Regions from separate parts of the Sanguibacter sp. HDW7 genome, predicted to be linked through region 1. Evidence: riboswitches for the same ligand, from Rfam matches in the RefSeq annotation. Region 1 holds a riboswitch; the other holds the start of a gene.
The links. Region 1 has a riboswitch for thiamine pyrophosphate ahead of G7063_RS06710 (thiamine-binding protein). Riboswitches for the same ligand answer to the same signal wherever they lie in the genome.

Region 1 (7,016 bases):
CGACACTCTCGACCGTAGGCCTCGGCCCGGACCGCGGCAACAGGCCACGACCCTGGCCGAGCCCGCTCACAGCGATGCGAGCATGGTCCGGCGCGCGCTCGACACGCCGAGCTCGGCGACGTCTGCGACAGCGACGACCCCCGCGGGCGACCCGCCGAGCACGGCGACGCGGTCCGCGAGCGCAACCGCCTCCTCGACGTCGTGCGTCACGAGGACGACCGCGCGCGTGCGGCCCAGGCCGCCCGTCCGACGTTCCTCGTCGAGCCACGCCCCCGTCCGACGGCGGGTGAGCGCGTCGAGCGCTCCGAAGGGTTCGTCGAGCAGGAGCAGCCTGCGCCCCGCGAGCACCGTGCGGGCGACCGCGACGCGCTGGCGCATGCCGCCCGAGAGCTCGTGCGGCCATGCGCGCAGGGAATCGGCGAGACCGAAGCGCGCGAGCAGCACTGCGGCCCGCTCCCGACGCTCCGCACGCGGGAGTCGGCGCACCTCGCCGCCGAGCACGACGTTGCCGAGCGCCCGCCGCCACGGCAGGAGCGCGTCGTGCTGCGGCATCCACGCGACGTCCCGCGCTCCACCCGTCCGCGGGACGTCGAGCACGTCCGCGGCGACGCGAGCCACCCGCGGCTCGAGGCCCGCGAGCACGCGCAGCAGCGTCGACTTGCCGCAGCCCGACGCGCCGAGCACCGCGACGAGCTCGCCGTCACGCACCGTGAGGTCGACGTCCCCGAGCACCTCCCGGCCGCCGAGCGACACGGTGAGCCCGCGGACGTCGACGAGCGGCTCACCCTGCCCTGGTATGGGCGTGCCGTCGGCGACGTCCGCCGCGAGGAGGTCAGCCGAGGAGCTCATCGGTCCACGCCGCGTCGGTGTCGAAGTCGTCGGACGCCAGGTCGTGCTCGGTGAGGAACGCGACGAACGCGTCCCACGTCGCGGCGTCCTGCACGCCCCAGTCCTCGGGCGTGGGCGCGAAGTGCTCCGCGAGGTAGTGCGCGCTCGGCTCGACGAGCGCCCGGTCGAGCTCCGGGACATGCGCGAGCAGCGCGTCCGCCGCGCCCTGCGGATCGCGCATCGACTCCTGGTAGCCGCGTGTCAGCACGTCGAGCGTGCAGTCGAGCAGCGCGCGGTCGGACGCGAGCTTTGTCGAAGACACCGCGAGCAGCGGCGTGTACCAGCTGGGGATGCAGTCCGTGTAGTCGGCGAACGGCAGCGTCGCGACGTCCATGCCGTCGACGTCGCGCATGCGGATCGTGTCCCACGCCTCGAAGACCCACGTGGTGTCGTAGGCGTCCTGACCGAGGTCGATCCGCGGGTCGTCGCTCACCATGGGCACGCGCTCGAGCTTGGCGGGGTCGCCGCCGTCGCACGTGACGAGCGCGTCGATCAGCGCGTTCTCGAGCGCGCCGCCATAGCCGCCGTAGCGCTTGCCCTCGAGGTCGCGCGGCCGCGTGATCCCGTCCGCGGCGAGCGAGAGCAGGCTCGAGGTGTTCTCCCGGACGACGGCCGCGACCGCGACGACGTCGGCTCCCTTCTCCCGGGCGGGGACGAGCGCCTCGGCGACCGAGAAGACCATGTCGGCCTTGCCGGCCGCGACGAGCTGGAGCCCGGAGGTCTCCCCCGGCTCGACGATCGTGACGTCGAGCCCCGCGTCGCGGAACCACCCCTTCTCGAGCGCGAGGTAGAGGCCGAGGTGGTTCGTGTTGGGCGTCCAGTCGAGGACGATCGAGACGGGCCGCAGCGCCTGGGCCGTGCCGGCCTCGGCGTCGCCCGCGCAGCCGGCGGGGACGGCGAGGGCGAGCACGGCGAGCGCCGCGGCGGCGGTGCGACGGGCGGGGCGGGTCTTGCTGGTGCTGGTGCGGGCCACGAGGGCCTCCTTCGAGGATCAGCGGCGCTGCCAGGGCAGCGCCGCTCGGCACACGCCGTCGACGACGACGTACACGAGGGCGGTGAGCAGGGAGACGGCGGCGATCGCCACGAGGACGAGCTCGACGTCGTAGGACTTGCGGGCGCGCTGGACGACGACACCGAGGCCGCTCGACGCCGCGAGGTACTCGGCGACGACGGCCGCGCCGATCGCGTACGCGGCGGCGACCCGCAGGCCCGCGAGCGCGCCCGGCAGGGCCGCGGGCCCGCGCACGACGAGCAGCGTGCGCAGGCGTCCGCCGCCGAGCCCGCGGACCATGTCCGCGAGCGCGCCGTCGGCGTCGCGCATCGCGGCCGAGGCCGCGACGAGGACGGGGAAGAACACGGTGAGCGCGACGACGACGACCTTGGGAGCCATCCCGAGGCCGAGCCACAGGACGAGCAGCGGCGCGAGGACGACGGTCGGCACCGTCTGCGTCACGGTGATGAGCGGGCCGACGGCGCGCGCGAGCCACGTCGAGGCGTGCATCGCGACAGCGACGAGACCGCCGACGACGACGCCCACGGCGAGCCCGACGGCGGCCTCGGTGAGCGTCGTGCCGACGTGCGGCAGGAGCGTCGGCCAGTCGGCGACGACCCGGCGCGCGACGTCGGACGGCGCGGGCAGGACGAACGCGGGCAGAGCCCCCGAGCGCGCCGCGCGCTCCCACAGAAGCAGGAGCGCGGCGGCGAGCACGACGGGCGGCCAGACCGCGTGGACCGCCGCCCGGAGCCTCACGGCCGGTGCTTCGTCACGAGGTCGGCGATGCGCGGGCCTGCGTCGTGCGCCCCCTGGCCGACCTTGATGTGGCTCGTCACGGCGGCGGCGCCCGACGTGAGCGTCGCGTCGTGGACGGCGCGCAGGAGCGCCCACACCTCGTCGGGCGCTCCCTCGACGGTCGTGCCCATCGCGCCGACCTCGTAGGTGAGGCCGGAGGCCGCGATGACGGCGATCGCGGCGTCGACGTGGGCGTAGGGCGTGGGGGTCGGGCCCGCGCGGCGGGGTGCGACCTGGATCTCGGCGATCATGCGTTGCTCCTCGTTCGAGGGCCGTGCCGAACCGAGGCGCGCCGTGGCGCACGAACGTCCCGGCGCGTGGCGTCCGGGGGCGCGCGGGCCCCGGGGCGCGCACGGCAGGGTCGGGGACCCGCGAGCGGGCTCCCACGCTCCCTCCGCTGGCATGACCCAGTTCAGGTTCGCGGGTCGGCGGCTCGGGCACGTGTCCCATCCGCCCTCTCAGCTCGGTGTACCGAGCTCCCCGGCGTGTGACATGACGACCGTAGCCACCCATGGGATGAATCGCCCGACGAGGGGCACACCGTCTCACCCTGCGGTCGTCACGCGTGCCCGGCCGTGGCCCGCACGCCACGTCGGTGGTTGGCTGGGCGCATGAGAGCCATCCAGGCAGCGCGCGCCGGCGGACCGGACGTCCTCGAGGTCGTCGACCTCCCCGCCCCCTCCCCGGGGCCCGGCGAGGTGCTCGTCGACGTCGCCGTCGCCGGCGTGAACTTCATCGACACCTACCGGCGCAGCGGCGTCTACACCCAGCCGTTCCCGCACGTGCCCGGCGTCGAGGGCGCCGGCGTCGTGAGCGCCCTCGGCGCGGACGTCACCGAGGTCGCCGTCGGCGACCGTGTCGCCTGGTTCGACGCGCACGGCTCGTACGCCGAGCAGGTCGTCGTCCCCGCGGACCGCACCCTCGCGGTGCCCGACGACGTCGATCTCCCGACCGCCGCCGCGCTCGCGCTCCAGGGCCTCACGGCGCACTACCTCGCGACGTCGTCGTTCGACCTCGCCCCCGGGCGCACCGCGCTCGTGCACGCGGGCGCGGGCGGCGTCGGGCTCCTGCTCACGCAGCTCGCCGTCGCACGCGGCGCGCACGTCATGACGACCGTGTCGAGCGAGGCCAAGGCGGAGCTCTCACGCACCGCCGGGGCGAGCGAGGTCCTCCGCTACGACCTGCTCGACGACCTCGCGACGGAGCTCCCCGCCCTCGTGCGGTCCGCCCTCCCGGAGGGCGTCGACGTCGTCTACGACGGCGTCGGGCGCACGACCTTCGACGCGTCGCTCGCGAGCCTCGCCGTGCGCGGCACGCTCGTGCTCTTCGGCGGGTCCTCAGGGCAGGTGCCGCCCTTCGACCTCCAGCGCCTCAACACGGGAGGCTCGCTGTTCGTCACGCGTCCGACGCTCGCGCATCACGTCCGTACGCGCGGCGAGCTGCTCGAACGTTCCGACGAGCTCTTCCGCCTCGCGGGCGTCGGGGCGCTGCGCGCCCACGTCGGTCTCACCCTGCCGCTCGCAGAGGCGGCGGCCGCGCACACCGCGCTCGAGGGTCGGCGCACGACCGGCAAGGTGCTGCTCGAGGTCACGCCCGGAGCCGCGTCGTGAGCGACTTCGACGACCTCGTGGCTGACGTCCGCGCCTTCTCCGAGGAGCGCGGCTGGCCCGCGGTCCAGAGCCCCAAGAACCTCGCCATGGCGATCACCGGCGAGGCGGGCGAGCTCGCCGCCGAGCTCCAGTGGCTCGGCTCGGAGGAGTCCCGCACGGCAGTCGCCCAGGACGACGACCTCCGCGAGCGCGTCGCCATGGAGATGGCCGACGTCGTCATCTACCTCGCGCGGCTCGCCGACGTCACCGGGATCGACCTCATGGACGCCGCGCGTCGCAAGCTCGCGCGCAACCACGAGCGCTTCCCCGTCGGCTCCGTGCTGCGGCTGCGCAGCGACCGTCCGTAAGGGGACCCAGCCCCGGCACGGGACGCGCGTCGACCTTCCCGCTCCCCGGATCGTCCCAGCGACCTTCCAGACCCAGCGCCTATCCTGGAACCATGAACGGACATCACGGTCGCACCCGGGCGGACGACCTCGCATCGATCCTCGCGGACGGCGAGACGCTCTCCCGGATGCTTACCCTCCGTGACGAGTTCACGGCGTTCATGCTCCAGTACAAGTTCGCGATCGACGAGGTCCTCACGAAGGTCTCGATCCTTCGCGACGAGTTCACGCACCTCCACCACGAGAACCCCATCGAGCACGTGACGTCGCGCCTCAAGTCGCCGGAGTCGGTCCTCGACAAGGTCGAGCGCAAGGACATCACACCGGACTTCGAGTCGATCCGGGCCTCGATCCTCGACATCGCGGGCGTCCGCATCATCTGCTCGTTCGTCCCCGACATCTACACGGTGCTCGAGGCGCTCCGCCGCCAGGACGACCTCACGGTGCTCGCGGTCAAGGACTACATCGCCGAGCCCAAGCCGAACGGCTACCGCTCGCTCCACCTCATCGTCTCCGTGCCCGTCTTCCTCTCCTCGGGCACCGTCCCCGTCACGGTCGAGATCCAGATCCGCACGAGCGCGATGGACTTCTGGGCGTCGCTCGAGCACAAGATCTACTACAAGTACGACCGCCAGGTGCCCGGCGAGATCCTCGACCGCCTGCGCCAGTCCGCGCTCGTCGCGGCCGAGCTCGACGCGACGATGACCGACCTGCGCGACCAGGTCAACGCCCTCGACGAGCGCTACGCGGACGGGGACACGGCCATCGCACCGAGCCTGCCGGGCGCGGTCCCCGCGAACGCCTCGTTCGTCCCCGTGCCGCAGCTGCTCGAGCGCCTCGTCGCGATGCGCTCGCGCCGCGACTGACGCACCAGGCCGGGACCTCGGTCCCATGAGGTGAGCCTCACCTCATCCGTAGCGTCGAGGCATGGACCTCGCGCTTCTCCCCCTCGGCCTCGACGCGGTCGTCGCGCGCGTCGACGTCGACGGCCCGCTGGGCGCACGCCTCGCCGAGCTTGGCCTGCGCCCCGGCGCCCGCGTCCGCCCGACCCACGCGGCCGCCGCCGGCGCCCGGGTCGTCGCCCTCGGCGCCGACCGCATCGCGCTCGACCGGTCGACGTGCGGCCGCGTCGAGATCGTCCTGCCGTGACCTCGAGCTGCCACGAGGCCCCCGGCCCCGGCACGACGGCCGTCATCGGCGCGCCCGTCGTCGTCCTCCTCGGCAATCCCAACGCCGGCAAGTCGACGCTCTTCAACAGCGCGACCGGCGCCCGCCAGCACGTCGTCAACGCCCCGGGCACGACCGTCGAGGTCGCCGAGGGCACGTGGCGCACCGCGCACGGCCACGTCCGGCTCGTCGACGCCCCAGGTACGTACTCGCTCGTCGCACGCTCCCCCGACGAGGCCGTCGCGGCCCGCGCCGCGACGGGCGCCGACGGCACGGTGCCCGACGTCCTCGTCGTCGTCGCCGACGCGACGACCCTGCCACGCTCGCTCGTGCTGCTGGGGCAGGTGCTCGCGCCCGGCACGCTCGGCGAGCGCACGCGCGTCGTCGTTGCGCTGACGATGCTCGACACTGCCCGCGCCCAGGGCGTCACGCTCGACGCGCCGACGCTCTCCGAGGCGCTCGGCCTGCCCGTCGTCGGCGTCGACCCACGCTCGGGCGCCGGACTCGGGATGCTCGCGGACGCGGTGCTCGGCGACGCGGCGTTCAGCGACGCGGGCTCAGACGACCTGCCCGACGACGACGCGGCCCCGGCCGCTGTTCGCACACCTCCCCCGGCGTCCGACGACGCCCCCGACGTCTTCGCCTGGGTCGGCACCGTCCTCGAGGTCCTCGGCGACCGCGCGACGCCGCGCGTCCGCACGACGCTCTCGGATCGCGTCGACGCCGCCCTCCTACGCCCGTGGGTCGGCCTGCCCGTCTTCGGCCTCGTCATGTGGGCGCTCCTGTGGCTCGCGACGACCGCGACCGCGCCCGTCATGGACGGCGTCGGCCGGCTCGTCACGTGGCTGGGCGAGCTCGTGCGGCCGCTCGTGCCGGGCCCCGCGTGGGTCGGCGGGCTCGTCATCGACGGCGTCCTCCAGGGCGTCGGGACAGTCCTGTCGTTCCTGCCGTTGCTCGCCATCGTCTTCGGCGCGATCGCCGTGCTCGAGGACTCCGGCTACCTCGCGCGTGTCGCCGTCGTCACCGACCGCGCCGTCCGGCGCCTCGGGCTCGACGGGCGCGCCGTCCTCCCCCTCATCCTCGGCTTCGGGTGCAACGTCCCGGCGCTCACCGCGACCCGCACGCTGCCCGACGCCCGCGCGCGACTTCTCGTCGGCCTCGTCGTCCCGATGACCA
Region 2 (7,016 bases), 1.2 Mb from region 1:
CCGCGTCCGTGCGCTCCCAGCGCAGGTCGCCCGAGTCCGTGAGCCGGTCCGCGACCTGTCCGCCGGCGTCGAGACGCTCGCCGCCGACCGTGGCGCCCGCGTCCTCGACGACGAGCGCGACCGGCAGGTTGTCCATGCGCCCCATCGGGTCCCAGAACGCCCACAGGTACAGGGCGCCGTAGAGCAGCGGGATGAGCACGAGCGCGCCGAGCGCAAGCTTGGGCAGCGTGCCGCGGCGGAAGCGCCGCAGCTCCGTGCCCGTCGAGGTGAGGGAGATCATGCGAGGGGCTCCTCGTCGGTGGAGGCTGTGGCCGCGGCGTGCGCCGCGACCTTCTGCGGGGCGTCGTCCTCGCTGAGCTGCGGTCCTGTCGTGAGGCGCACGACGCGAGGCTCGACAGCCCACGTCATCGCGTCGACCTCGCCGACCGACGCGACCGACGCGACGACCGTGAGGCCCGCCGCTGACGTCGGGTGCGTCGTCGTGAGCGCCGCGAGGCGGTCCCAGACAATCTGGCGGCGCGCAGTGTCGTGCACCTGGTCGAGGTCGTCGACGACGAGCAGGTCCGGGCGCGCCGTGAGCGCGACGACGATGCGCAGGAGCATCGCGTCGACCTCGTCGAGGTCACTCACGAGGGTCGTGGCCGACGGCACCGGGCGCGGGCCGAAGGTCGGCGCGGCGAGCGTCCGCAGGCGGGCGTCGGTGACGCGCGGCGTCCGGGCGTACCAGGGCGCCTGCCAGGCGAGGCGCTCGCGGACGGTGTCGCCGACGGTGACCGACGGCTCGAGGTCGTCGATGCCCGTGAACCCGGCGATCGCGCTGAGGCGCTGGACGGCGCGGCGCTCTCGGGGCAGGTCGTGGCCGCCGACGGTGAGCTGGACGGTTGTGGCCGAGGGCTTCATGCGGCCCGCGAGAGTGAGGAGGAGGCTCGTGCGTCCAGAGCCCTGCGGGCCTTGGAGGACGACGAGGTCGCCCGCGGCGACGTGCATGTCGAGGGGGCCGTAGACGAGGCCGTGGGGGCCGTCGAGACGGAGCGCCTTGGCGAGGATCGCCGCGCGGGGCGTGGGGGAGGTGTCCATGGGTGCTTCTCCGGCGGGTCTGACCCGCGAGGTTCTTTGGACTGACTGGTCAGTACAAAAATAAGCACGCGACAGACGCGGCCGCAACGTGCGGCCGCGTCTGTCGCATCACACCACCGAACGCCCCGGGGCTCAGGCGACCTTCCGCGTCCAGGTGAGCCGCGGGTCCTGGTACTTCTTCCCGTAGGCGGACCACAGCTGCTTGGCGTTCTTCAGGCGCGAGCCGGAGCAGCTCTTGGTGTAGTAGTTGAACCGGGTCGACCCCGTCCGCGCGGTCGCCATGCAGTCCGCCTGCTGCTCCTGGGGGTCGGCCCGGCCCGCGGCGAAGGCCTTCTCCGTCCGCGCGACGCTCGCGTCGTACGCCTTCTGGCCCGCGCGGATCGGCCGCGCCTGGACGATGTGCGCGCACTCGTGCAGCGCCGTGTGCCGCAGCTCGGCGGCCCCGAGCCCCGAGCGCAGCTCGATCGTCGCGTTCCAGCTCCAGCGCTCGGTGCGGCCGTCCGACGTCCAGCGCCACGTCGTCCACGCCTGGCCGATCGTGTTGCCGCGCGTGACGCGCGGAGAGTTGATGTAGATCGGCGTCGAGGGGCAGTAGGCCTTCATGTAGGCGCGCGCCTTGGCGATGTACGCCGCGTGCTTCTTGGTGTCCGACTGGAAGATCTTGACGGTCGTCGAGATCCGCTGCGGGTTCGACCCGGACTTCGCGAGCACGACGCGATAGCTGCGGTAGCCCGCCTTCGCGGGCAGGGCGAGCTGGACGAGGGCCGACGATCCCGAGCGAGGAGCCGTCGTCGTCGACACGGTGCGCCACCTGCCCGCGTCGAGCCGCTGGAGGTGAACCTTCTGGCCGCGCGGCGCGTTGACGCGGATCTTCACCCGCTCGCGCTGCGTGGTCATCTGCAGGCTGCGCGCGCTCGGCTTCCCGAGCGTGGACCTGGTTGCGGCGGCGGCGCCGCCTGTGCTGCCGGACGTGGCGGCCGAGGCCGCGACGGTGGTGGTCGCCAGGGGCGCCGGTGGCGCCGACACCGAGACCGCGGCGGGCAGCAGGAGCGCGCCGGCCGCGAGAGCCGAGACGAGGGGTGATCGCAGGTGCATCGCAGTGCCTTTCGCTGAGGCTTTCACTGTAGGTTCGGCGGGTCGGACCCGCGCGCGGTCACGACGCCATGCGGAATACCGTGGGTGCCACGGCGTTGAACAAGCGTGAGCACCCAGCCCGCGGCCGCAGAGCCGCTGAAGATCGACATCTGGTCCGACATCGCCTGCCCCTGGTGCTACCTGGGCAAGCACCGGCTCGCCGCCGGGATCGAGGCCTTCGCCGCGACCGACGCCGCCGTGCCCGTCGAGATCGAGTATCACTCCTTCGAGCTCGCCCCCGACACCCCCGAGGACTTCGAGGGCTCCGAGATCGACTTCCTCTCCCACCACAAGGGCATGCCTGCCGCGAAGGTCGAGCAGATGCTCGGCCAGATGACCGAGATGGCGGCGTCCGAGGGCCTCACCATGGACTTCGCGCGCCTGCGCCACACCAAGACGCTCCGTGCGCACGAGCTGCTCCACGCGGCCAAGGCCGCGGGTCTCCAGCCCGAGATGCTCGAGCGTCTCTACGAGGCATACTTCGCGCAGGGCGAGCACGTCGCCGACGTCGACACGCTCGTGCGCCTCGCGACCGAGGTCGGGCTCGACGGCGACGACGTGCGCGCCGCGCTCGCGGACGAGCGTCACGCCGACGCCGTCGAGGCGGACATCGAGCAGGCCCGCGCCTTCGGCATCACGGGCGTGCCGTTCTTCGTCATCGATGGCCGCTACGGGATCTCCGGCGCGCAGCCGGGGGAGGCGTTCGCGCAGATCCTCGGCCAGATCGTCGCCGAGCGCGCGGCCGCCGACGCCTGAGAGACTGCGGCTCCGGATCAAGGAGGATTCATGACTGACGTTCGCAACGCCCCGCGGGGCTCCGAGAGCTCGCTGATGTTCGACGGCGTCGCGCCCGTCTCGGCGCCCACGCCCAAGGTCGACGCCGCGATGCTTGACGCGTACGCGGCGCCGCGCCCCGTCGCGCCGGTGTCCTCGGCGCTCTTCGTCGCGCCGGCTGCGCCCGCGTTCACGATGGTCGGCGACGCCGGTGAGGCGTGCGGGCCCGACGGCTGCGTGTGATCGTCGTCGGCGTCCGAGCGTCGGACGGGAGATCGTCGGGCGTGGTGTCGTCGGGCGTGCGAGTGCCGGACGCACGAGCGTCGGACGGGTTTACCTCGGGCCCCAGTCGTTGACGGGCTCACCGTCACGGTGACGGCTCACGGGGCCGGGCTGCGCGAGAGCGCGGCCCGGCCCCGTCGTCGTCCACGGGTTGTTGCTTCAATAGTTGACGCTTCAAGTAAATGGGTGCAGACTGGTGAGCAGCCCACCCGAGGAGCACCCATGAGCACCGCCACCCCGTCCGGTCCCGCCGCGAACGACCGCCTCGCGCACGCCGCAGGCGCCGCCCAGTCGGCCCTCGCCCCGGCCGACCGCCTCGCCGCCGCGACCCACATGGACGCCGTGACGCTCTACGTCCGCGACATCGACGCGATGACCGAGTTCTACGCGAAGGTCATCGGCCTGCAGGTCATGGACCGCACCGCCGTCGACGGCCGCGACGGCGTCGTCACCCTCGGCCGTGGCTCCGTGCCGCTCGTCGTCCTCCGCGAGGCCCGCGACCTGCCCGAGCGCCGCCCCGGAGAGGCCGGCCTCTTCCACACCGCGATCCTCTTCGCCGACCACGCGGGCGTCGCAGGCGCCCTCGCCCGCGTCGCCACGTACGCGCCCCAGCTCTACACGGGCGCGGGCGACCATCTCGTCTCCGAGGCCTTCTACCTCGACGACCCCGAGGGCAACGGCATCGAGCTCTACGTCGACCGCCCGCGTGAGCAGTGGGAGTGGACCCGCGGGCACGTGAAGATGGACACCCTCTACATCGACCCCAACGCGTTCCTCAGCGAGCACCTCACCGAGACCGCGCTCGAGAAGCCCGAGGACTCCGCCGCAACCCTCGGCCACGTCCACCTGCAGGTCGGCGACGTCCCGACCGCGCACCGCTTCTACGTCGACACCCTCGGCTTCGAGGCCACGGCGACCCTCGGCCCGTCGGCCCTCTTCGTCTCCGCCGGCGGCTACCACCACCACATGGCGATGAACACCTGGCGCTCGATGGGCGCCGGTCCGCGGCCCGTCCAGCTCGGGCTGGGCGAGGTGTCGATCCTCGTCCCCACGCGCGACGAGATCGGCGCGCTCACCGATCGGCTCGCCCACGGCGGTGTCGAGCACGCCGACGACGGCGCCGTCCTGCGCTTCTCGGACCCCTGGAACAACCGCATCGCCGTCACGGTCGGCTGATCGGGGCGCCCTCCGGGCGACCCGCGCGCGGCTACCCGCAAGTCTGTGCGCTACCCGCAAGTCTGAACTTGCGGGTAGCGCACAAACCCGCGGGTAGACGTCCCGCCGCCGCTCGGGAGCCGCGCACGCGCGGTTTTCAGGGCTACGCGCGAGTTCAAACCCGCGCGTAGCCCTGAGGGCCGCGTGCAGGCGGTCCGCTGGAGCCCTCCGGGCGGCACTCGCGCGGCTACCCGCAAAGCTGTGCGCTACCCGCAAGTCTGAACTTGCGGGTAGCGCACAAACTTGCGGGTAGACGGAGCGCCGCCGCCCGCGCTCAGGCGCGGAGCTGGCGGCCTGCTGCGATGCGCGTCGTCACGCGGCGTGCGCCCTTGTCCGCGACGAGCTTCGCCGCGGCGGCGGCAGCGCCCGCGACGGCCGCGAAGACGATGATCGAGACGACCGTCGAGTCGGTGTCGAGCGGGTTGCGCGGGGCGTCGTGCCCGGTCGCCCTCTTCCACGCGAACGACAGGCCCTTCTGGGCGACCCAGGCAGCGCCCGCGGACGCGCCGATGAGGATGACCTTCTCGAGCAGGGCTTCCTTGTTCTCGTCCGCCACCGGAACCTCCATGCAGGATCGTCGGTCTGCCGTCGTCGGCAGCCCTGTCCCACGCTATCGCCCCGCCCCGCCCTCCGTCCCCGCGACGGCCTATGATGGTGGGGATACGACAGGGGAGCGCTGCGGGAGACCGTGAGCGCTGAGAGTGCGGACCGCCGCAGACCCTCGAACCTGATCCGGTTAGCACCGGTGGAGGAAGTCGGGACATCTCACCACGTCGTCCGCCGCGGCCTGCCCGTACGGACGACGGGACCCCTCCTAGCACCACCAGGAGGAACGACGTTGCACAGCATCACCAGCACCACTCGCCGGACCCCGGTCCGGCTCGCGGCCCTCGCGCTCGCGTCGGCGACGCTGCTCGCGGCCTGCGCGTCCGACAGCGGCAGCACGACGCCGACGACGCCCGGCGCGACCGCGTCGACGAGCGCCGCCCCGGCGACGGGTCCCGTCACGCTCCTCACGCACAGCTCGTACGAGCTGAGCAAGGAGCAGATCGCGGACCTCAAGAAGAAGGGCCTCGACGTCAAGGTCGTGCAGGTCGGCGACGGCGGCACGCTCGTCAACCAGCTCATCCTCACGAAGGACGCGCCGCTCGGCGACGTCGTCTTCGGCATCGACAACACGTTCGCGTCGCGCGCGATCGACGCGGGCGTCTTCGAGCCCTACGCGTCCCCGGCGCTGCCGGAGGCCGCGGCCGCGCTCAAGGTGGCGGGCGGCGACGCCGTGACGCCGGTCGACCAGGGCGACGTCTGCATTAACGTCGACTCCGTGTGGTTCGAGAAGCACACGGACGTGCCGGTCCCGGCGACGCTCGACGACCTCACGAAGCCCGCCTACAAGGACCTCGTCGTCCTCACGAACCCGGCGACGTCGACCCCTGGCCTCAGCTTCCTCGCCGGCACGGTGACGCAGTACGGCGCGGACGGCTACCTCGACTACTGGGCACGGCTCAAGGCCAACGGCGTGCGCATCGCCGAGTCGTGGTCCGACGCCTACTACACGGACTTCACGAGCCAGGGTGAGAACGGCACCCGACCGATCGTCCTGTCGTACTCGTCGAGCCCTGCGTTCACGCTCACGGACGACGGCGGCACGACGACCGCGTCGCTGCCCGCGACGTGCACCCGTCAGGTCGAGTACGCGGGCGTCCTCGCGGGCGCGAAGAACCCTGCCGGGGCGCGCGCCGTCGTCGACTACCTGCTGAGCCCCGAGCTGCAGAAGACCCTCCCGGACGCCGCGTACATGTACCCGGTCGACCCGGACGTCGCGCTGCCCGAGGCCTTCCAGGAGCACGGCACGCTGTCCGAGAACCCGATCGCCGTCGATCCCGTCGTCGTCGCCCGCGATCGAGACACCTGGATCGCCGACTGGACCGACACGGTCCTCGGCTGATATCCCATGACCGCCCTGCGTCCCGCCCCCGGTGAGGTCCGTGTCCCCCGCACGGACCCCGCCGGTCCGCCTGCCGTCCCCGGCGTCGCTCCCCTGAAGCGTCGCGCGGGCACCGGCTGGGCGACGGCGGGGCGCAGGGCCTCCTACGCGCTCGCGGCCGCGGTGCCGCTCGCGTTCCTCGGCCTGTTCTTCGCGTGGCCCGTCGTCGCGATGCTCACGCGCGGACTCACGGATGCGGCGGGGGCGTTCGACCTCGCGGGCGTCGCCGACGTCCTCGCGAAGCCGCGCACGTGGCGGGTCGTCACGACGACGGTCGTCCAGGCGCTCGTCGGCACGGCCGTGGCCGTCGTCCTCGGCGTGCCCGGCGCGTACGTCCTCTACCGGCGCCGCTTCCCGGGGCGCACGCTCGTGCGCGGGCTCGTCACGGTGCCGTTCGTCCTGCCGAGCGTCGTCGTGGGCGTCGCTTTCCGGGCGCTGCTCGGGCCGGGCGGGCCGCTCGGCGGCCTCGGCCTCGACGGCACGTTCACGGCGATCGTCCTGGCGCTCGTGTTCTTCAACTACTCGGTCGTCGTGCGGACCGTCGGCG

Region 2: linked by a shared signal. The riboswitch ahead of G7063_RS01000 (thiamine ABC transporter substrate-binding protein) and the one ahead of G7063_RS06710 (thiamine-binding protein) in region 1 are both predicted to bind thiamine pyrophosphate.

What each region holds. Positions count from the first base shown of each region.
Region 1 is NZ_CP049862.1:1,431,991-1,439,006, reverse strand. It holds gene G7063_RS06725 (ABC transporter ATP-binding protein) at 67-849, opposite strand; gene G7063_RS06720 (ABC transporter substrate-binding protein) at 833-1,861, opposite strand; gene G7063_RS06715 (ABC transporter permease) at 1,880-2,638, opposite strand; gene G7063_RS06710 (thiamine-binding protein) at 2,635-2,928, opposite strand; TPP riboswitch at 3,050-3,170, opposite strand; gene G7063_RS06705 (quinone oxidoreductase) at 3,289-4,287, shown strand; gene G7063_RS06700 (nucleotide pyrophosphohydrolase) at 4,284-4,634, shown strand; gene G7063_RS06695 (GTP pyrophosphokinase family protein) at 4,727-5,539, shown strand; gene G7063_RS06690 (FeoA domain-containing protein) at 5,601-5,822, shown strand; gene G7063_RS06685 (ferrous iron transporter B) at 5,819-7,016, shown strand, end outside.
Region 2 is NZ_CP049862.1:232,336-239,351, forward strand. It holds gene G7063_RS00965 (YhgE/Pip domain-containing protein) at 1-280, opposite strand, end outside; gene G7063_RS00970 (ATP-binding cassette domain-containing protein) at 277-1,077, opposite strand; gene G7063_RS00975 (hypothetical protein) at 1,210-2,172, opposite strand; gene G7063_RS00980 (DsbA family protein) at 2,278-2,967, shown strand; gene G7063_RS00985 (hypothetical protein) at 2,998-3,228, shown strand; gene G7063_RS00990 (VOC family protein) at 3,490-4,443, shown strand; gene G7063_RS00995 (DUF4235 domain-containing protein) at 4,757-5,050, opposite strand; TPP riboswitch at 5,140-5,253, shown strand; gene G7063_RS01000 (thiamine ABC transporter substrate-binding protein) at 5,321-6,430, shown strand; gene G7063_RS01005 (iron ABC transporter permease) at 6,437-7,016, shown strand, end outside.